3 linked regions of the Cereibacter sphaeroides 2.4.1 genome follow. The protein of the gene in region 3 interacts with the protein of the main gene of each other region in a pairwise test. Links are inferred from orthologs where the notes say so. Each region holds a gene or a part of one and is shown on either strand. Other genes may lie near its edges.

Region 1 (6,251 bases), 240 kb from region 3 along the record:
GCCTGGATGAAGGCGGGCTCGAAGGCCTTGGCGCCGGTCGAGCCGTTATGGACCATGGCGATCTCGTAGTTCGCGGCGCCGGCGGGTAGCGCGAGGGCCGCGGCCAACCCCGCGGCAAGGCCGATCATCGGAAGGTTCGCAAGCATCTCCATCGTCCTTTCTGGCAAGAGGTTCCGCTGACAGAACCTGTCTACGCCCGACCGCCCCGCGCCGTGTTGCGGTGAGTCAACCGCAGCCGCGACCTGCCCGCGCAGGCAGAAACGCCGTGGCATCCCTGCGTCGGATGCAGCCCTGACACGAGCGGGCCCCGGGACCCCGTGCGGCCCTCGGCGCCCCGTCGGACCTCGGGTCTCCCGCAGAAGCGGAGGCCCTGCCCGGAGGAAAAAGCGCCATGCCCCGTCACTTTCGCACTTTCCTTTTGCGCCCTGCTCCGTAATATCCGCGCCATGACACGGGACCGCACCATCGCGATCAGCTCCGCCACGCCCCTCCGGGCTGTGGCTGCCCGTGCGCTTCTTCTCCTTAGCTGCCTCTGAGCGTGCCCTTGGGCGCGACCGCTCGGAGGTGACCAGCGCCCGGGACCGAAGCTGAGCACAACGAGAGAATTCACATGACCGACACGACCAAGACCGCCTCCGAGCAGGACCGCGTCCTGATTTTCGACACCACGCTCAGGGATGGCGAACAGTCGCCCGGCGCGACCATGACGCATGACGAGAAGCTCGAGATCGCGGCGCTGCTCGACGAGATGGGCGTGGACATCATAGAGGCGGGCTTCCCCATCGCCTCCGAGGGCGATTTCGAGGCCGTCTCGGCCATCGCGCGGCAGTCGAAGAACGCCACGATCTGCGGCCTCGCGCGGGCCAACTACAAGGACATCGACCGCTGCTGGGAGGCGGTGCGCCACGCGAAATCCCCCCGCATCCACACCTTCATCGGCACCTCGCCGCTGCACCGGGCGATCCCGAACCTCGACATGGACCAGATGGCCGAGCGGATCCACGACACGGTGAGCCACGCCCGCAACCTCTGCGACAATGTGCAATGGTCGCCGATGGATGCGACGCGGACCGAGCACGATTATCTCTGCCGCGTGGTCGAGATCGCGATCAAGGCGGGCGCCACCACGATCAACATCCCCGACACGGTGGGCTACACCGCCCCGCGCGAAAGCGCCGACCTGATCCGGATGCTCGTCGAGCGCGTGCCGGGTGCGGACACGATCGTCTTCGCCACCCACTGCCACAACGATCTGGGCATGGCGACGGCGAACGCGCTGGCGGCCGTCGAGGCGGGCGCGCGGCAGATCGAATGCACGATCAACGGCCTCGGCGAGCGCGCGGGCAACACCGCCCTCGAAGAGGTGGTGATGGCGCTGAAGGTGCGCAACGACATCATGCCGTTCCGCACCGGCATCGATACGACCAAGATCATGAACATCAGCCGCAAGGTCGCCACCGTCTCGGGCTTCCCGGTGCAGTTCAACAAGGCCGTCGTCGGCAAGAACGCCTTCGCCCACGAGTCCGGCATCCATCAGGACGGGATGCTGAAGAACGCCCAGACCTTCGAGATCATGCGACCCGCGGACGTGGGCCTCGCCGACACGTCGCTGGTGATGGGCAAGCATTCGGGCCGGGCGGCGCTGCGCGCCAAGCTCAAGGATCTGGGCTACGATCTGGCCGACAACCAGCTGAACGACGTCTTCGTGCGGTTCAAGGCGCTCGCCGACCGCAAGAAGGAGGTCTATGACGACGACATCGTCGCCCTGATCCAGGATCAGGTGACCTCGGCCGAACATGACACGCTGCAGCTCAAGCGGCTGCGCGTGGTCTGCGGCACCGACGGCCCGCAGGAGGCCGAGATGACGCTCTCGGTCGAGGGGGTGGACCATGCCATCGACGCGACCGGCGACGGGCCGGTGGATGCGGCCTTCAACGCGGTGAAGATGATCTATCCGCACCATGCCAAGCTGCATCTCTATCAGGTCCATGCGGTGACCGAGGGCACCGACGCGCAGGCGACGGTCTCGGTCCGGCTCGAGGAGGACGGCAAGATCGCCACGGGTCAGGCCGCCGACACCGACACGGTGGTGGCGAGCGTGAAGGCCTATGTGAACGCGCTGAACCGCCTGATCCACCGTCGCCAGAAGTCGGCGCCGGGCGCGGACATGAAGGACGTGCATTACAGCTCGCACGCCTGAGCGGGGCCGGCCGCCCGACGGGCGGCCCCCTTATTGGACCATGGCTCCATCGGATCGGGCCGCCTCACGGGCGGCCCGTCTCGTTCGGGCCTGCCGCCCTGCGCAGGATCGGCCCCCTGCCCCGGACTCGGCACAGACCCTGCCCGGTCAGGCTCTGCGACAGGCCCCGCGATGATAGGGAGAGGGTCAGAGGATCGGCAGCCGCCGCGCGGCAAGCACCACCGGCACCGCGAGAAGCGACGCGAGGCAGAGCCCGATCAGCGTGCGCAGCGTATCCCCCATCTCGACGTCGTAGGTGAAATGCAGCACCGCGATATGGACGAGATAGAGCGCCGTCGCGAACTGGCCGAAGTCGCGGCTCCGGCCCATCAGCCTCCGGCCCTTCACGGTCAGGAACAGGGCCGGGCAGACCAGCGCCAGAGAGGCGAAGATCTCGAACACCGGATCCTCGCGGTTCCAGACCATGTTCGCCCCCCATTCGGCCAGCAGGAGCGCCGAGGCCGCAGCCAGCACCGCCGGGGTGCCGAAGCGCGCGAGCCTCTCCTCGTGCCGCGCGATGAGCACGCCCGCCACGAGGAACGGAAAGCCCATGAAGAGGAAGTTGCGATAGGTCTGCACCCGGTTCAGCAGATCGTCGACCGGCGGCTCGAAGAGGTGGAAATTGCCCGCATACTGGATGCCCACGCCACAGGCGAAGGCCAGAAGCGCGGTTCCCGCCAGCACCCGCTCGCCCAACGGCCTCAGCGCCGCCACGAGAAGCCCCGCGAGCAGCAGCGCCAGCAGATACCAGAGGTGATAATAGCCGAAGAACAGCACCTCGCGCCCGAAGGCCGGCACCTTCAGCGCCCCCGGCAGCCAGAGCGGCGCATAGAGCGCCATCCAGATCCCATAGAGCAGCGCCACCCGCCGCGCCCAGAGCCAGAGCCCGCGGTCGAGCTGCCTCTCGAGATAATAACCGTTGATGACGAGAAAGGTCGGCACGGCGATCCGGAACAGGCAGTTGGTGAAGAAGTCGGAGGCCATCGGATGCAGGTCGCGCAGGAAGCCCGCATGAAGCCCCACGACCATCACGGCCATCACGATCTTGAGAGCGTCGAGCGACAGGTTCCGCAGCGGCGGGCTTGGAGCGGCGGAGGGGGACAATCTGCTTCCTCATCTTGTCGGACGGGCGGAAGCTAGCGCGGCGCGCGGCCACGGCAAAGGCGGCGAAAGCGGGCAGGCGAGGCAGCGCCTCACTTTTCTGCGCTCGTCTCGACCGAAACCGCCGGGCTTCCGGCCGCAGGACAGGCCCCGTCCTGCCCGCCTCCCCTCCCCCATCTCGACCGGCACCGGCAGCCCGGAGGAGCCCTCCATTCCGCCGGGCGCGCGGATTGACGCCGTCCCCTCCTGTCAGGGGCCTTTCCCTCTCGGCGCACCCTTCCTATAAGCAGGGCGCCTGCCTCGCCGAGAGTCGCGGGTATTTCCTTCTTCGCAGGACAGGATCAGCAGAGCATGTCGTTTCTCACCGGCCTCTTCTCGTCGGACATGGCCATCGACCTCGGCACCGCGAACACGCTGATCTACGTTCGCGGCAAGGGCATCGTGCTCAGCGAACCTTCGGTGGTGGCCTACCATGTGAAGGACGGCAAGAAGCAGGTTCTGGCCGTGGGCGAGGACGCCAAGCTGATGCTGGGCCGCACGCCGGGCTCCATCGAGGCCATCCGCCCGATGCGCGAGGGCGTGATCGCCGACTTCGACACCGCCGAGGAGATGATCAAGCACTTCATCCGCAAGGTGCACAAGCGCACGACCTTCTCGAAGCCGAAGATCATCGTCTGCGTGCCGCACGGCGCGACTCCGGTCGAGAAACGGGCGATCCGCCAGTCGGTCCTGTCGGCCGGCGCCCGCCGCGCGGGCCTGATCGCCGAGCCGATCGCCGCGGCCATCGGCGCGGGCATGCCCATCACCGACCCCACCGGCAACATGGTGGTGGATGTGGGCGGCGGCACGACCGAAGTGGCGGTGCTCTCGCTCGGCGACATCGTCTATGCCCGCTCGGTGCGGGTCGGTGGCGACCGGATGGACGAGGCGATCGTGGCCTATCTCCGCCGCCACCAGAACCTGCTGATCGGCGACTCCACCGCCGAGCGGATCAAGACCTCGATCGGCACCGCGCGAATGCCCGACGACGGACGCGGCCAGTCCATGACGATCCGCGGCCGCGACCTGTTGAACGGCGTGCCGAAGGAGACCGAGATCAATCAGGCGCAGGTCGCCGAGGCGCTGGCAGAGCCCGTGCAGCAGATCTGCGACGCGGTGATGCAGGCGCTGGAGGCCACGCCCCCGGATCTCGCCGCCGACATCGTCGACCGCGGCGTGATGCTGACGGGCGGCGGCGCGCTGCTCGGCGATCTCGACCTTGCGCTCCGCGAGCAGACCGGCCTCTCGATCTCGGTGGCCAACGAGTCACTGAATTGTGTGGCCCTCGGCACCGGCAAGGCGCTGGAATACGAGAAACAGCTCCGGCATGTGATCGACTACGAAAGCTGACGGCCCCGCCGCCGGCTCTGAGAGGGAGCGCCCTTGGCCCGAGACCGGACCAGACCGGAGGATTTCACCCGTCCGCTGCGCCGCATCCTCGTCGGCGGGCTGGTCCTGCTGCTGCTCGGGATCTTCCTGATCTGGCGGATCGACAGCCCGCGCGTCGAGCAGTTCCGCGCGGCGCTGATCGACCGCGTGGTGCCCTCGTTCGAATGGCTGATGACGCCCATGACCAAGGTCGCGGGCATGGTCGAGAACTTCCAGTCCTACACGCGGATCTACGAGCAGAATCAGGAGCTGCGGCGCGAGCTTCAGCAGATGAAGGCCTGGAAGGAAGCGGCGCTTCAGCTCGAGCAGAAGAACGCGCGGCTTCTGGACCTCAATCAGGTGCGGCTCGATCCGAAGCTCACCCATGTCACGGGCGTCGTGCTGGCCGACTCGGGCTCGCCCTTCCGCCAGTCGGTCCTGTTGAATGTGGGCGCACGCGACGGCATCCGCGACGGTTGGGCCACGATGGACGGGATCGGCCTCGTCGGCCGGATCTCGGGCGTCGGCCGCACCACGAGCCGGGTGATCCTGCTCACCGACACGAGCAGCCGCATCCCCGTGACGGTGCAGCCCTCGGGCCAGCGCGCCCTGTTGACAGGTGACAACTCGCCCTCCCCGCCGCTCGAATTCCTCGACAAGCCCGACCTCGTACGGCCGGGCGACCGGGTGGTGACCTCGGGCGACGGCGGGGTCTTCCCGGCCGATCTTCTCGTGGGACAGGTGGCGCAGGGGCCGGATCGCCGGCTCCGGGTGCGGCTTGCGGCCGATTACGGGCGGCTCGAGTTCCTGCGCGTGCTGCGCAGCCACGAGCTCGAACCGATCAGCGATCCGGGCAAGCTGGTGGCCGAGCCCCCCGCCCCGCCCGCCCCCGCTGCGGTGGAGGGTGCCGATGGCTGAGGGTGTGCGCCGCCGCGTCTGGCTTTATCCCACGGCCTTCGTGGCCATCGCGGCCTTCCTGGTGGTGCTGCGCCTGCTGCCGCTCGGCCTGCGCGCCGGAGCCTGGCCGGGCCCGGACCTCCTGCTCTGCCTGATCCTCGCCTGGGTGATCCGGCGGCCCGACTACCTGCCCGCGCCGCTTCTGGCGGTGGTGCTCCTGCTCGAGGATCTGCTCCTCATGCGCCCGCCGGGGCTCTGGGCCGCGCTGGTGCTGGTGGCCACCGAGTTCCTGCGCTCGCGCGCGGCCCTCACGCGCGAGCTGAGCTTTCCGGTCGAGTGGCTGCTCGTCTCGGGCGTCATGCTCGCCCTGCGCTTCGCCGAGCGGACCATCGCCGCGCTGGCGCTCCTGCCGCAGCCCGCGCTCGGCGAGCATCTGTTGCAGACCGCGATGACCATCCTCTGCTATCCTCTGATCGTCGGCTGCTGCTGGCTGCTTCTGGACCTGCGCAAGCCCGCGACGGGAGAACTCGACGCCTTCGGGAGACGCATGTGAGACGATCCGCCCGCGATTCCGAGGACAGCGCCCGCAAGGTGAACCGCCGCGCCC
Region 2 (6,452 bases), 2.4 Mb from region 3 along the record:
CACATGGTCTTCGCGCAGATAGGCATGGGCCAGCACGAAATCCCCGAGGCTCTGCGAGTTCCGCAGGCCCGCGCAATGGCCCACCATCAGCCAGGCGTGCGGGCGCAGCACCGCGATATGGTCGGTCGCGGTCTTGGCGTTCGAGGGGCCGACTCCGATGTTGACCAGCGTGATCCCTTGCCCGTCCGGCCGCTTGAGGTGATAGGTGGGCATCTGCGGCAGGCGCGGCAGCAGCGCAAGCGGGGTCTCGGGATCGGTGATCTCCTGATCGCCGGGGCCCACGAAGGCGCTGTAGCCCGAGGCGGGATCGGCCAGCGCCGCCCGCCCGATCGCCTCGAACTCGTCCACATAGAACTGGTAGTTGGTGAACAGGACGTGGTTCTGGAAATGACGCGGGTTCGTGGCCGTGTAATGGGTGAGCCGCGCGAGCGAATAATCCACCCGCTGCGCGGTGAAGGGCGCGAGCGGCTTCGAGCCGTCGGAGTTGCTGAGGCGGCTGCCGTTCACGATATCGTCGTTGGTGGTCGAGAGGTCGGGCACGTCGAACACGTCGCGGAGCGGATAGGACAGCACCCCCTCCTGCGGCACCGAGACGGACGGGTCGTTCGCCACCGCGAAATGCACGGGCATCGGCGTGGCCGAGACGCCGATCTCGACCGGTACTCCGTGGTTCTGCATCAGGAGGTCGATCTGCTGGATCAGGTAGTTGCGGAACAGGTCGGGCCGCGTCACCGTCGTGGAATAGGAGCCCGGCTCGGCCACATGGCCGAAGCTCAGCCGGCTGTCCGCGCGGGTGAAGCTCGTCGTCGTGAGCCGGATCTCGGGATAATAGGCACGCACCCGCCCGCCCGGCTGGCCCCCGGTGGCCGAGGCGCTGAAATGGCCCGACAGGAAGCGGGTCGACCGGATGTAGATCTCTTCCAGCCGGTCCACCGCCCGCGCGGGATCGGTGAAGGTCTCGCGGTCCGGCACCTCCGGGACGAGAAGAGGAAGGGGCGCGTCGCTCACGGGTCTGTCTCCTGTCGCTGCCTGCCGAGAGGATGCGCAGGCTCGCGGGCGGGGATCAAGCCTCCGCGGACGCGGCTTGGGGCGCGGCAGGCTCGCCCCTTGCAGCGGCGCTGCGGCGCGGGGATAGTGACGGCATGAAGACGCTTCTTTCCCTCGGGCACGGCTATTCCGCGCAGGCTCTGGCCCACCGCCTCCTGCCGCAGGGCTGGACGGTGATCGGCACCACGCGGAGCGCCGCCAAGGCCGCGGAGCTCGAGGCCGGCGGTATCGAGCCGCTCCTCTGGCCGGGCGATCTCGGGCCCGCGCTGGCGCGGGCCAGCCATATCCTCGCCTCGGCCGCGCCGGGGCGCGAGGGCGATCCGTTCCTCGCCACCCATGGCGCAGAGCTGGCAAGGGCCGACGCGCGCTGGGTGGGCTATCTCTCCACCACCGGCGTCTATGGCGACCACGCCGGCGGCTGGGTCGACGAGGACACGCCCCTCACCCCCTCGACGGAGCGGGGGCAGGCGCGGGTTCAAGCCGAGCGGCAATGGCAGGCGCTGGGGCTGCCGCTCCACATCTTCCGCCTCGCGGGAATCTACGGCCCCGGCCGCGGCCCGTTCGAGAAGGTCCGCGACGGCACCGCCCGGCGGATCGTGAAGCCGGGGCAGGTCTTCAGCCGCATTCATGTGGCGGATATCGCGCAGGTGCTCGAAGCCTCGATGCAGCATCCCGAGCCGGGCGCGATCTACAACGTCTGCGACGACGATCCCGCCCCGCCCGAGGATGTGCTGGGCTATGCCGCCGAGCTGCTCGGCCTGCCGCCTCCGCCCGAAGTGCCCTACGACGAGGCGGAGATGACGCCGATGGCGCGCAGCTTCTATGCGGAATCGAAGCGGGTGCGGAACGACCGGATCAAGGCGCGCCTGGGCATCGCGCTTCTCCACCCCGACTACCGCTCGGGCCTGCGCTCCCTGCTCGCCGGCGGCGACTGAGGCGCCCGCACGGCCTCAGGGGAACCCGGGCGCCGCGCGCAGGATGCCGGTCTCGCGGCCGCGCCAGTTCGTCTGGATCGCATCGAGCCGCTTGCGCGCCGCCGGATGCGCCGGATCGAGAAGCCCGTGCCGCACGAGCAGGGCGGCGATGGCCGCCTCCGAGGCGCGGGTCGAGCCGTCCACGATCTTCAGCGCGATCCCCAGCCGCTTCTCGGGGACGATGGCCACGAAGACCGCTTCGGCGCCGGTCTTGATCGCGGCGCGCCCGCCCATGGCCCGCATGAGTTCGGTGCAGGCGCGGCCCTCGCCCGCCACGAGCTCGGGATGGGCGATCATCGCCTCGACGAGCCGCGCCGCCGACCGCTCGCGAACGCCCCCGCCGGTGGAGGCCCCGGCAAAGAAGGCCATGGCGCGCGCCAGCCCCGCCACCGTGGTCGCGAAGTTCGGCGCCGAGCAGCCGTCGATCCCGTAGCCCGGGCTCGCCTCGTCCGTCACCTCCTCGAAGGCCGTCCGCACCGCCTGCTGCACCGGATGGTCGATCTCCACATACTCCGGCCCGGCCTTCAGATGCTGCGAGAGCATCAGGAAGCCCGCATGTTTGCCCGAGCAGTTGTTGTGGATCTGGCAGGGCTCCTCATACGCCCGGATCAGCCGGTCCCGCTCGGCCGTGTCGGCGGGCATATGGGCGCCGCAGCGCAGATCCGCCTCGCAGAGGCCCAGATCCGTCAGCCAGCGCCCGACGTGCCCGGTATGAAGCTCTGCCCCCTGATGGCTCGCACAGGCCAGCGCCAGACGCTGGGACGACAGCCCCGCCCCGGCCCCGCTCTCCAGAAGCGGCAGGGCCTGCATCATCTTGCAGGACGACCGCGGGAAGATCACCGTCCCGGGATCGCCCCAGGCCTCGACCAGCCCGCCATCCGCGCTCCACACGGCGGCATGTCCCGTGTGCCAGCTTTCCAGAAGCCCGCCGCGCCAGAGCTCCACCATCCTCGCCGGATCCGTCATGACATCCCCTCACAGCTGCGCGATTTTGTGCCCAAGAGGCCTTTTGTCCGGCGCAATGCTTGCGCTAAGAAGCGTTATCGGGTTGAAACGGCCTGCGCTACTCAAAAAGGTCGCCACAAGGCGGCGTGGGGCGGGCAGAGGCACTGACAGCTGGAGGCTGTGAACGATGAGAACCACGAAGGGGCGCCTGCTTCCGGCGGCGGCGATTGTCCTCGCCTGTCTCGCGACGGGTGCGGCCGCTCAGGAATCCACGAACCGGGTCGCGACCAAGACGGACTGGAGCGTGTTCGCCGAAAGCTCTCCCAAGGAATGCTGGGGCGTCTCGAGCCCGAAGCAGACCCAGGCCACGCGGGATGGCAAGGCCGTCGACGTGCGCCGCGGCGACATCCTGCTGTTCGTGACCTACCGTCCGGGCTCGGGCGCCAAGGGCGAAATCTCCTTCACCGGCGGCTATCCGTTCGCCCCGGGCTCGACCGTCAACGTCGACATCGGCGGCACCAAGTTCGAGCTTTTCACCGACGGGGAATGGGCCTGGCCCGCGAATGCGCAGGACGATGCCTCGCTGCTCGCGTCGATGAAACGCGGCAGCACCGCCGTCCTGACCGCCCGCTCGGCCCGCGGAACCCAGACCAAGGACACGTTCTCGCTTTCGGGCTTCACCGCCGCAATGTCCGACGCCGAGACGCGCTGCAAGTAAGTGCGTCTGCGAAAGGGCGGTCCGCGCCGCCCCTGACCTGCCCCGGCCCTGCCGGGGCCTTGTCATTTGCGGGACCCGGGTTCCGTTTCCGTCCCGAATCCCCTATATGATGCGCTTCCCGCTTCCCGAGGCTTAGCCATGACCGCCAACGCTCCGATCACCCAGGACGTGATGACCCTGCCGCGCAAGCTGCCCGAGGGCGGCCCCGTGAACATCGTGGGCCTCACGCGCGAGGAGCTTCTGGCCGCCCTCGTGGCTGCGGGCACGCCCGAGCGGCAGGCGAAGATGCGGGCGGGTCAGGTCTGGCAGTGGGTCTATCACTGGGGCGTGCGCGACTTCGCGCAGATGACGAACCTCGCCAAGGACTATCGCGCGCTCCTCGCCGAGCATTTCGCCATCGTCCTGCCCGAGGTCGTCACCCGGCAGATCTCGGCGGACGGCACGCGGAAATATCTCATCCGGATCGCGGGCGGGCACGAGGTCGAGACGGTCTACATCCCCGAGGAAGGCCGTGGCACGCTCTGCGTCTCCTCGCAGGTGGGCTGCACGCTGACCTGCTCCTTCTGCCACACCGGCACGCAGAAGCTGGTGCGCAACCTGACGGCGGCCGAGATCGTGGGCCAGCTCATGCTCGTGCGCGACGATCTCGGCGAATGGCCCGAGCGGGGTGCACCGAAGGACGAGACGCGGCTGGTGTCGAACCTCGTGCTGATGGGCATGGGCGAGCCGCTCTACAATTTCGAGAATGTGCGAAACGCGATGAAGGTGGTGATGGATGGCGAGGGCCTCTCGCTCTCGCGCCGGCGGATCACGCTTTCCACTTCGGGCGTCGTGCCCGAGATCGCCCGCACCGCCGAGGAGATCGGCTGCCAGCTTGCCATCTCGTTCCACGCCACGACCGACGAGGTGCGCGACATTCTCGTGCCGATCAACAAGCGCTGGAACATCCGCACGCTTCTCGACAGCCTGCGCGACTATCCGCGCCTGTCCAACTCCGAGCGGATCACCTTCGAATATGTCATGCTCGACGGGGTGAACGACACGGATGCGGATGCCCGGCGGCTGGTGAAGCTGATCTCGGGGATCCCCTCCAAGATCAACCTGATCCCCTTCAACGAATGGCCGGGCGCGCCCTACCGCCGCTCGACGCCCGAGCGGATCGCGGCCTTCGCCGACATCATCTACAAGGCCGGCTACGCCTCGCCGATCCGCACCCCGCGCGGCGAGGACATCATGGCGGCCTGCGGCCAGCTCAAGTCCGCGACCGAGCGGGCCCGCAAGAGCCGGGCCCAGATCGCCGCCGAAACCGGCCTCTGATCGGGCCGGCGGCCGTGATCCTCCCCAACCCGCTCGCCCGCCGGCTGTTCCTGCATCTCCACGCCCTTGCCGAGCCGCCCACCGGCCCGGCCAAGGGCGAGGCGCTGCTGGCGCTGATCGACCGTCTGGGCTTCGTCCAGATCGACAGCATCTCGACCGTCGCCCGCGCCCATCACATGATCCTCTTCGCGCGGAGGCAGGCCTACCGGCCCGAGGCGCTCGACCGTCTGCTCGCGCAGCGCCACCTGTTCGAACACTGGACCCATGATGCGGCGGTGATCCCCGCCCGCTTCTTCCCCTTCTGGCACCACCGCTTCCGCCGCGACCGGCCGCGGCTGCTGGCCCGCTGGCGCGGCTGGCAGCGCGAGGGGTTCGAGGAGCAGTTCGATGCGGTCCTCGCGCGGATCGCCGAAAGCGGGCCGGTCTCGGCCGCCGAAGTGGGCGAGGAGGAAGAGCGCGGCACCGGCGGCTGGTGGGACTGGCATCCGTCGAAGGCCGCCTTGGAATATCTCTGGCGGGTGGGCGAGCTTTCCATCACGCGCCGCGACTCGTTCCGCAAGGTCTACGATCTGACCTCCCGCGTCATCCCGTCCGGGTGGCTCGCGATGGATCCGGGCGACGCCGCCACGATCCACTGGGCCTGCTCCGAGGCGCTGGACAGGCTCGGCTTCGCCACCTCGGGCGAGTTGGCCGCCTTCTGGGCCGCCGCCAGCCCCGCCGAGGCGCAGGCCTGGTGTCACGATGCGCTCGCGCGCGGCGAGATCGTGGAGGTCCGCGTCGAGGGGGCCGACGGCAGCCTCCGGCGCAGCTACGCCCGCCCGGAGGTGGCCGCGCTGGCCGAGGCCGCGCCCGATCCCTCGCCGCGGCTGCGAATCCTGTCGCCCTTCGATCCGGTGCTGCGCGACCGGGCCCGCGCCGAACGGCTGTTCGGCTTCCGCTACCGGATCGAGGTGTTCGTGCCCGAGGCCAAGCGCACCTACGGCTATTACGTCTTCCCGATCCTCGAGGGCGACCGGCTGATCGGCCGGATCGACATGCGCGCCCACCGCGAGAGCGGCAGCCTGCGCGTGCGCGCGCTCTGGCCCGAGGCGGGGGTGCGGCTCGGCTCGCGGCGGCTCGGGCGGCTCGGGGCCGAGCTCGACCGTCTGGCGCAGTTCGCGGGCTGCGATCAGGTGAAGTTCGAGCCGGACTGGCTGCGCGAGACGCTGCCCGAGGGGAGCGTCGCCGGAGACTAGCGGCAGGTTGCCCTCAGGTGCGCCGCGGAGGCCTCTACGCCGCAGGGCGGCTCACGGCCTTCGTCGCTCGAGCCGCGCGCCATGGCCCCGCCGCGGTTTCTCGCCCTCAGGGCCGGCGGCGCGCCAGAACCGGCCCCTCACCGGCCGCGGCGATCCGGGCGATGGCGGCCTCCGTCTCCTCCTCGATCACCCCCATCACATACCCCGTGGCATGGA
Region 3 (8,094 bases):
ATCCTGTCCGACGGCTGGTACGATTACGACGCCAAATACCGTCCCGGCGGCTCGCGTCATATCGTGCCTGCGGACCTGCCGGCCGAGATCACCGAGGCCTGCCACGACATCGCACTCCGTGCCCACCGCGCGCTCGGTTGCCGCGGCATCTCGCGCTCGGACCTGCGCTGGGACGAAGCGCGCGGGTTGGCGGGGCTGATCCTCCTTGAGACCAACACTCAGCCGGGCATGACCCCCACCTCGCTCTCGCCCGAGCAGGCGGCGCATTGCGGCTATTCCTTCCCCGAGTTCTGCGCCTGGTTGGTGGAGGACGCCTCATGCAGTCGCTGAGCTTCCCGCCGAACCGCCGCACCCCCCGGCTCGCGCCGCCGCGCCGCGAGACCGGCCGCCGCGACCCTGCGCCCTCGCGCTGGGCCTATCGCGCGCAGCGGCTCTGGCTCACGCCCATGTTCCGCACGGCGCTCCGCGTGGGGCTGCCGATCGTGGGCGTGCTGCTGGTGGTGGCGCTGATCTTCGCCAGCGCCGACCGGCGCGCCGCCATGGCGGGCGCCTTCACCGGCCTCGTCGACAGCTTCCAGCAACGCCCCGAATTCATGGTAACGCTGCTTTCGGTCGATGGCGCCTCGCCGGAACTCTCAGACCGGATCCGGGCCACGCTGGCGCTGAAGCTGCCGCTCAGCTCGTTCGACATCGACCTGACCGCCGCCCGCGCCCGCATCGAGAGCATCGACGCGGTGGCGCAGGCCGAGGTGCGGGTGCGCTCGGGCGGACTGCTCGAGGTGCGCGTGACCGAGCGCGAACCCGCGATCATCTGGCGCCGGGCCGCGAACCTCGTGCTTCTCGACGGGACCGGCCGCCGCGTGGACGATCTCGCCTTCCGCAGCGAGCGGGGCGATCTGGCGGTGATCGCGGGCGAGGGCGCCGAGCGCGCCGTGCCCGAGGCGCTCGAGATTCTCGCCGCCGCCCGCCCCATCCTCGAGCGGATCCGCGGGCTCGTGCGGATGGGCGAGCGGCGCTGGGACATCGTGCTCGACCGCGGGCAGCGCATTCAGCTGCCCGTCGAGGAACCCGTGGCTGCCGTCGAGCGGATGATCGCGCTCGACGAGGCCGAGGACCTTCTGGACCGCGACGTGATTTCCGTCGACCTGCGCATCAAGGACCGTCCGGTGCTGAGGCTCGCGCCCTACGCCCTGAACGCCGTCCGCCGCGCGCGGGGCATTGATACAAGTGGAAGCGACCTATGACCGACCTCTATCAGTCCCAGCGCGCCATGCGGAACATGCGCCGCGCCGCCATGCAGCGGGGCGTGATCGCGATCCTCGACGTGGGCTCTTCCAAGATCACCTGCCTGATCCTGCGCTTCGACGGGCCGGACCGGCTGCGCGAGCATGACGGGGTGGGGCCGATGGCCGGGCAGTCCTCGTTCCGGGTCATCGGGGCCGCCACCACCCGGTCGCGCGGGGTGCATTTCGGCGAGATCTCGGTGATGAACGAGACCGAGCGCGCGATCCGCACCGCGGTGCAGGCGGCGCAGAAGATGGCCAACGTCCGGGTGGACCATGTGATCGCCTGTTTCGCCGGCGCCGATCCGCGCAGCTACGGCCTCGCGGGCGAGTGGGAGCTGCAGGATTCGGTCGTGACCGAGCAGGATGTGGCCCGCGTGATGGCCGCCTGCGACGTGCCCGACTTCGGTCAGGGCCGCGAGGTGCTGCACGCCCAGCCGGTGAACTTCGCCCTCGACCACCGCACCGGGCTCGGCGATCCGCGGGGCCAGATCGGCAACCGGCTGGCGGTGGACATGCACCTGCTCACCGTCGAGGCGGACGCGATCCAGAACCTGCTCTACTGCATCAAGCGCTGCGACCTCGAACTCGCGGGGATCGCCTCCTCGGCCTATGTCTCGGGCGTCTCGTCGCTCGTCGAGGACGAGCAGGAGCTGGGGGCCGCCTGCATCGACATGGGCGGCGGTGCCACGGGCCTGTCGATCTTCATCAAGAAGCACATGATCTTCGCGGATTCGGTGCGGATGGGCGGCGACCATGTGACCTCGGACATTTCCAAGGGCCTGCAGGTGCCGCTTGCCACCGCCGAGAAGATCAAGACGCGGCACGGCGGCGTCGTGGCCACCGGCATGGACGACCGCGAGATGATCGACATCGGCGCGGACACCGGCGACTGGGACAAGGACCGCCGCACCGTCAGCCGGGCCGAGCTGATCGGCATCATGCGTCCGCGCGTCGAGGAGATCCTCGAAGAGGCGCGCGCGCGTCTCGATGCGGCCGGTTTCGAGCATCTGCCGAGCCAGCAGATCGTCATCACCGGGGGCGGCAGCCAGATCCCGGGTCTCGACGGTCTCGCGGCCCGGATCCTCGGCCAGCGGGTCCGTCTGGGGCGCCCGCTGCGCGTTCAGGGCCTGCCGCAGCAGGTCTCCGGGCCGGGCTTCTCCTCGGCCGTGGGGCTCTGCCTCTTTGCGGCCCATCCGCAGGACGAATGGTGGGATTTCGACATTCCGGCAGAGCGCTATCCCGCCCGGTCCCTGCGGAGGGCCATCAAATGGTTCAAGGACAACTGGTAAGCCCCAGATCCTGCGTCCTCAGCGAAATACCGCTTACGCGGCCCGGCGATCACCCACATTTTGTGGGTAATTTGCCTTTTTTTGATGACGACTCCGGCGTCTGCCGATAAGGTCGTTCCAATGCGGAGAAGGGCGCTGCTAAACGCGCCGAAGGACAACGACAAGCAGGCGGATTGGCAATGGCACTCAACCTCATGATGAACAACGCACGTGAAGAGCTGAAGCCGCGCATCACCGTGTTCGGTGTAGGCGGTGCCGGCGGCAATGCCGTCAACAACATGATCGAGCAGCAGCTGGAAGGGGTGGAGTTCGTCGTGGCGAACACCGACGCCCAGGCCCTCCAGCAGAGCCGCGCGACCTCGAAGATCCAGATGGGCGTGAAGGTGACCGAGGGTCTCGGCGCGGGCGCCCGTCCGTCGGTCGGGGCCGCCGCCGCCGAGGAGACGATCGAGGAGATCGTGGACCATCTCGCGGGCGCGCACATGTGCTTCATCACCGCCGGCATGGGCGGCGGGACCGGCACCGGCGCGGCGCCGATCATCGCACAGGCCGCGCGCGAGCTGGGCGTGCTGACCGTGGGCGTCGTGACCAAGCCCTTCCAGTTCGAGGGCGCCAAGCGGATGCGACAGGCCGAGGACGGCATCGACGCGCTGCAGAAGGTGGTCGACACCCTCATCATCATTCCGAACCAGAACCTGTTCCGCCTCGCCAACGAGCGCACGACCTTCACCGAGGCCTTCGCGCTGGCCGACGACGTGCTCTATCAGGGCGTGAAGGGCGTGACCGACCTGATGGTGCGGCCGGGCCTCATCAACCTCGACTTCGCCGACGTGCGCGCGGTGATGGACGAGATGGGCAAGGCCATGATGGGCACCGGCGAGGCGATGGGCGAAGACCGCGCGCTGCAGGCCGCCGAGAAGGCCATCGCGAACCCGCTGCTCGACGAGATCAGCCTCAACGGCGCCAAGGGCGTGCTCATCAACATCACGGGCGGCTACGATCTCACGCTGTTCGAGCTGGACGAAGCGGCGAACGTCATCCGCGAGAAGGTGGATTCGGACGCCAACATCATCGTGGGCTCGACCCTCGACACTTCGATGGAAGGCATGATCCGCGTGTCGGTCGTGGCCACCGGCATCGACGCCACGAAGCCCGCGCAGGACATGCCGGTGCCGCGCCGCTCGATGGCCGCGCCGCTGCCCGCGAGCTTCTCGCAGCCCGAGCCCACCCCGGCGCCGCAGCCCGCTCCGCGTCGCGAGATGCCGGCCCCGCGCGCGGCCCAGCCGGCCGCTGCGCAGCCTGCGCCGCAACCCGAGCCGCAGCCCGCGCCCGAGCCTGCGGCGCACCACTTCGACCCGGCTGCCAGCCAGCATTACGAGCAGGACCACTACGTCGACGAGGACGACATGCCGCCGCCGGCCTACCGCCCGCAGCCGCAGGCGCAGCCCCGTGCGACGAACGTGCACGAGCAGGACGCCGCCGCCTTCGTGGCGCCCCGTCCGCGCGCGCCCGGCCAGCCCTCGCCCGAAGCGCTCGCCCGCCTGCAGGCCGCGGTGAACAAGAACCCGGCGCAGAACCGTCCCGGCATGGCCGCAGGCCAGCAACGCCCCGCCGCTCCGGTCCAGCGTCCGGCCGCCGCCGCCTCGGCCGAGAAGCCGCGCTTCGGCATCGGCTCGCTCATCAACCGGATGGCCGGCCACGGCGAGCAGCAGCCCGAGCCGCGCCCGCAGCAGTCGCGCCAGCAGCCGCCGGTGACGAGCTACGAGGACGAGCCGGAGATGTCCGCCGACCAGGAGCGCATCGAGATCCCGGCGTTCCTGCGGCGTCAGGCAAACTGATCCGTTCACATCTCTTTTTGGAAAGGCCCGGCGCGTCCGGGCCTTTTTCTTTTACGGATCAAGCAGTTCCGGCGGGTCGGCGGAGAGGGTGCGCCGATGACGTCTCTCTGTTACATGCGGTCACAAAGAGTGAATTGAGAAGAAATGCGCGACATCCTAACTCACGATGGCAAGACGGACTGAAGCCGTCGACGTGAACCGGACCACAAGCCGGAAAGGACAAGGCCGTGCAGAGCACTCTGAAATCCGCAGCGAAATTCACCGGCGTCGGGCTCCATTCCGGCGAGCCTGTCCGCATGGTCGTGAAGCCCGCCTCCGCCGACTACGGCATCTGGTTCCGCCGCGTGGACGTGACCTCGGGCGACGCGCTGATCCCGGCGCGCTGGGACGCGGTGGTGCCCTCGCGCCTCTGCACCTTGATCGCGAATCCCTCGGGCGTGACGGTCTCGACCATCGAGCATGTGATGGCGGCCCTCGCCGGCTGCGGCATTCACAATGCGCTGATCGAGATCGACGGCCCCGAGGTTCCGATCCTCGACGGCTCGTCGGTGCCCTTCGTCGAGGCCTTCCTCGCCCGCGGCATCCGCGAACAGGCCGAGCCGGTGCGGGCGATCCGCATCCTCGAGCCGGTCGAAGTGCGCGAAGGCGAGGCGGTGGCCCGGCTCGAGCCCGCCGACGATTTCGAGATCGACTTCTCGATCGAATTCGCCGAGGCGGCCATCGGCCGTCAGGAGAAGTCGCTCAACATGGCCAATGGCGCCTTCGTGCGCGAGCTCTGCGACAGCCGCACCTTCTGCCGTCAGGCGGATGTGGATGCGATGCGCGCGAACGGTCTCGCCCTCGGCGGCACCTTCGAGAATGCCGTCGTGTTCGAGGGCGACCGCATCCTCTCGCCGGGCGGCCTGCGCCATGCCGACGAGCCGGTGCGCCACAAGATGCTCGACGCGCTCGGCGACCTTTCGCTCGCGGGCGGCCCGATCATCGGCCGCTACACCGGCATCCGCGCCGGCCACGCGCTGACCAACCGGCTGCTGCGGACGCTCTTCGCCCGCCGCGACGCTTTCCGTCTCGTGGACTGCGGCCTCATGACGGGCTGCAAGCTGCCGGGCGTGGGCGTCCACCGGTCGGACGTCCCTGCACTGCGCTGATCCTGGCGACGGGGCGCAAAGGCGTTTTGCGCCCCGGATTTTTCTGTGCTAGGAACCGGGCAAACAGCCGTCGGGCTATGGTCTGACGGGGCAGAGGGCAGAGGTAAGCGGAACATGGTGAAGTCTGGCGCGCGGTTGCTCGGCACGGCCCTCTGTGTCGCGCTGATGGCCGGCTGTGGTGGGGGCAGCCAGAAAGAGCCGCCTCTGGAGAATTTCACCGCCGAGCAGATCTATCAGCGCGGCGAATACGAGCTCGAGGCCCGCACCAAGCCCGACCGCGCGATCCGCTATTTCTCCGAGGTGGAGCGCCTTTATCCCTACACGGAATGGGCCAAGCGCGCGCTCATCATGCAGGCCTACAGCTATCACAAGGCCAAGGACTACGAAGAGGCGCGCGGTGCCGCGCAGCGATTCCTCGACTTCTATCCGGGGGACGAGGATGCGGCCTATGCGCAGTATCTGCTGGCGCTGTCCTATTACGACCAGATCGACGAGGTGGGCCGCGACCAGGGCCTGACCTTCCAGGCGCTGCAGGCGCTGCGCGTCGTGATCGAGGATTATCCCGAGAGCGAATATGCCCAGTCCGCGATCCTGAAGTTCGATCTGGCCTTCGACCATCTCGCCGCCAAGGAGATGGAGATCGGCCGCTACTACCTCAAGCGCGGCCATTACACCGCCGCGATCAACCGCTTCCGCACCGTGGTCGAGGATTTCCAGACCACGACCCACACGGCCGAGGCGCTGCACCGACTGGTGGAAAGCTACCTCGCCCTCGGGCTCGTCAACGAGGCGCAGACCGCCGGCGCGATCCTCGGGCACAACTACCGCTCGAGCCCGTTCTACGAGGACAGCTACAAGCTCCTCACCGGGCGCGGCCTCTCGATGGAGGCCAAGGGCGACAGCTGGCTCTCGAAGGTCTATCGCCAGATGATCCGCGGCGAGTGGCTCTGACGCGCGCGAACCTCACGAGGCAGGGCAATGCTGCGCTCGCTTGACATCCGCGACATGCTCATCATCGACCGGCTCTCGCTGGCCTTCCAGCCGGGGCTGAACGTGCTCACCGGCGAGACGGGGGCGGGCAAGTCGATCCTGCTCGACTCGCTGGGCTTCGTGCTGGGCTGGCGCGGCCGGGCCGAACTCGTGCGCGCGGGCGCGGACAAGGGCGAGGTGACGGCCGTCTTCGACCTGCCGCCCGGCCATGCCGCCCGCGCCGTGCTCGACGAGGCGGGGATCGAGGCCGAGGACGAGCTGATCCTGCGCCGCGTGAATTTCGCCGACGGCCGCAAGACCGCCTGGGTCAATGACCGCCGGGTGTCGGGCGAGGTGCTGCGGGGCCTGTCGGACCGGCTGGTGGAGCTGCATGGTCAGCACGATGACCGCGGCCTTCTGAACCCGCGCGGCCATCGGCAGATGCTCGACACATTCGCGGGGCTCGACCTCTCGGCCTGCCGCCGCGCCTGGACGGCGCTCGGCACCGCGCGGCGTACGCTGCTGGCCGCCGAGGAAGCGCTGGCCGCCGTGCGCGCCGAAGAGGATTTCCTGCGGCACGCCGTGGCCGAGCTCGACAAGCTCGATCCGCAGCCGGGCGAAGAGGCGCTGCTCGACACCCGCCGCCGCGAGATGCAGGGCGCCGAGAAGATCCGCGACGACATCGCCCGCGCCCATCGCGCGCTCTCCGCCGAGGGGGCCGAGACGCTGCTGGTCGATGCGCTGCGCTGGCTCGAGACCGCCTCCGACCGGGCCGGCAACCGGCTGGAGGCGCCGCTCGCCGCGCTGTCGCGCGCGCTGCTGGAGCTGGGCGAGGCGCAGGACGGGGTAGAAGCCTGCCTCGCCGATCTCGACTTCGACCCGCGCGATCTCGAGGCGCTGGAAGAGCGGCTCTTCGCGATCCGGGCGCTGGCGCGGAAACATTCAGTGCTGCCCGACGAACTCGGCACCTTCGCCGAGGAGCTGCGCGGCCGTCTGGCAGCGCTCGACGGCGGCACGAAGCAGATCGACGCGCTGCGCCGGGCGCTGGCCGAGGCGGAAGCCGCGTGGGAGGCCGAGGCCGCGATCCTCTCCGAGGCGCGCCGCGGGGCCGCGGGCCGGCTCGATGCCGCCATGGCCGCCGAACTCGCGCCGCTCAAGATGGAGCGCGCGGTGTTCGAGACGCAGGTGACGGAGGCCGATCCCGGCCCCGAGGGGCGCGACGCTGTGGCCTTCACGGTGGCCACCAACCCCGGCGCGCCCGCGGGGCCCCTGAACCGCATCGCCTCGGGCGGCGAGCTCTCGCGCTTCCTGCTGGCGCTCAAGGTCTGTCTGACGGGCGACAGCCCGGGCCTCACGCTGATCTTCGACGAGATCGACCGCGGGGTAGGGGGCGCCACCGCCGACGCCGTGGGGCGGCGCCTGAAGGCGCTGGCCGAGGGTGCGCAGGTGCTGGTCGTGACCCACTCGCCGCAGGTGGCCGCCCTCGGGGCGCATCACTGGCGAGTCGAGAAGCGGGTGGCGCATGGCATGACCACCTCGACCGTGAGCCCGCTCGGCGCGGGCG

What was found.
Region 1: the proteins of ftsZ (region 3) and RSP_RS04690 interact in binary tests that used the Escherichia coli proteins (3 or more experiments, as listed by UniProt). The link is inferred for Cereibacter sphaeroides 2.4.1 from one-to-one orthologs.
Region 2: the proteins of ftsZ (region 3) and rlmN interact in binary tests that used the Escherichia coli proteins (3 or more experiments, as listed by UniProt). The link is inferred for Cereibacter sphaeroides 2.4.1 from one-to-one orthologs.

What each region holds. Positions count from the first base shown.
Region 1 is NC_007493.2:951,137-957,387, reverse strand. Bases 2,937-5,710 are described here. They hold RSP_RS04690 (rod shape-determining protein), read left to right. Parts: upstream 2,937-3,691; coding sequence 3,692-4,729; downstream 4,730-5,710. Other genes in these bases: RSP_RS04680 (hypothetical protein), read left to right, coding at 5,658-5,710; mreC (rod shape-determining protein MreC), read left to right, coding at 4,763-5,665; RSP_RS04695 (acyltransferase family protein), read right to left, coding at 2,937-3,343. Outside these bases: RSP_RS04705 (pseudoazurin), read right to left, coding at 1-146; RSP_RS04700 (2-isopropylmalate synthase), read left to right, coding at 611-2,200; more of RSP_RS04695, read right to left, coding at 2,387-2,936; more of RSP_RS04680, read left to right, coding at 5,711-6,197; mrdA (penicillin-binding protein 2), read left to right, coding at 6,194-6,251. UniProt on the Escherichia coli protein: Forms membrane-associated dynamic filaments that are essential for cell shape determination. Acts by regulating cell wall synthesis and cell elongation, and thus cell shape.
Region 2 is NC_007493.2:3,159,311-3,165,762, reverse strand. What follows is about bases 2,937-5,911. They hold rlmN (23S rRNA (adenine(2503)-C(2))-methyltransferase RlmN), read left to right. Parts: upstream 2,937-3,822; coding sequence 3,823-5,001; downstream 5,002-5,911. Other genes in these bases: RSP_RS15290 (winged helix-turn-helix domain-containing protein), read left to right, coding at 5,016-5,911; RSP_RS15300 (invasion associated locus B family protein), read left to right, coding at 3,154-3,684; RSP_RS15305 (asparaginase), read right to left, coding at 2,937-2,987. Also shown: RSP_RS15315 (AMP nucleosidase), read right to left, coding at 1-1,008; RSP_RS15310 (SDR family oxidoreductase), read left to right, coding at 1,143-1,982; more of RSP_RS15305, read right to left, coding at 1,998-2,936; more of RSP_RS15290, read left to right, coding at 5,912-6,236; RSP_RS15285 (C40 family peptidase), read right to left, coding at 6,343-6,452.
Region 3 is NC_007493.2:712,210-720,303, forward strand. Bases 2,194-5,083 are described here. They hold ftsZ (cell division protein FtsZ), read left to right. Parts: upstream 2,194-2,754; coding sequence 2,755-4,413; downstream 4,414-5,083. Other genes in these bases: ftsA (cell division protein FtsA), read left to right, coding at 2,194-2,575; lpxC (UDP-3-O-acyl-N-acetylglucosamine deacetylase), read left to right, coding at 4,641-5,083. In the rest of the region: RSP_RS03570 (D-alanine--D-alanine ligase), read left to right, coding at 1-330; RSP_RS03575 (cell division protein FtsQ/DivIB), read left to right, coding at 318-1,244; more of ftsA, read left to right, coding at 1,241-2,193; more of lpxC, read left to right, coding at 5,084-5,561; RSP_RS03595 (outer membrane protein assembly factor BamD), read left to right, coding at 5,676-6,512; DNA repair protein RecN, read left to right, coding at 6,540-8,094. UniProt on the Escherichia coli protein: Essential cell division protein that forms a contractile ring structure (Z ring) at the future cell division site. The regulation of the ring assembly controls the timing and the location of cell division.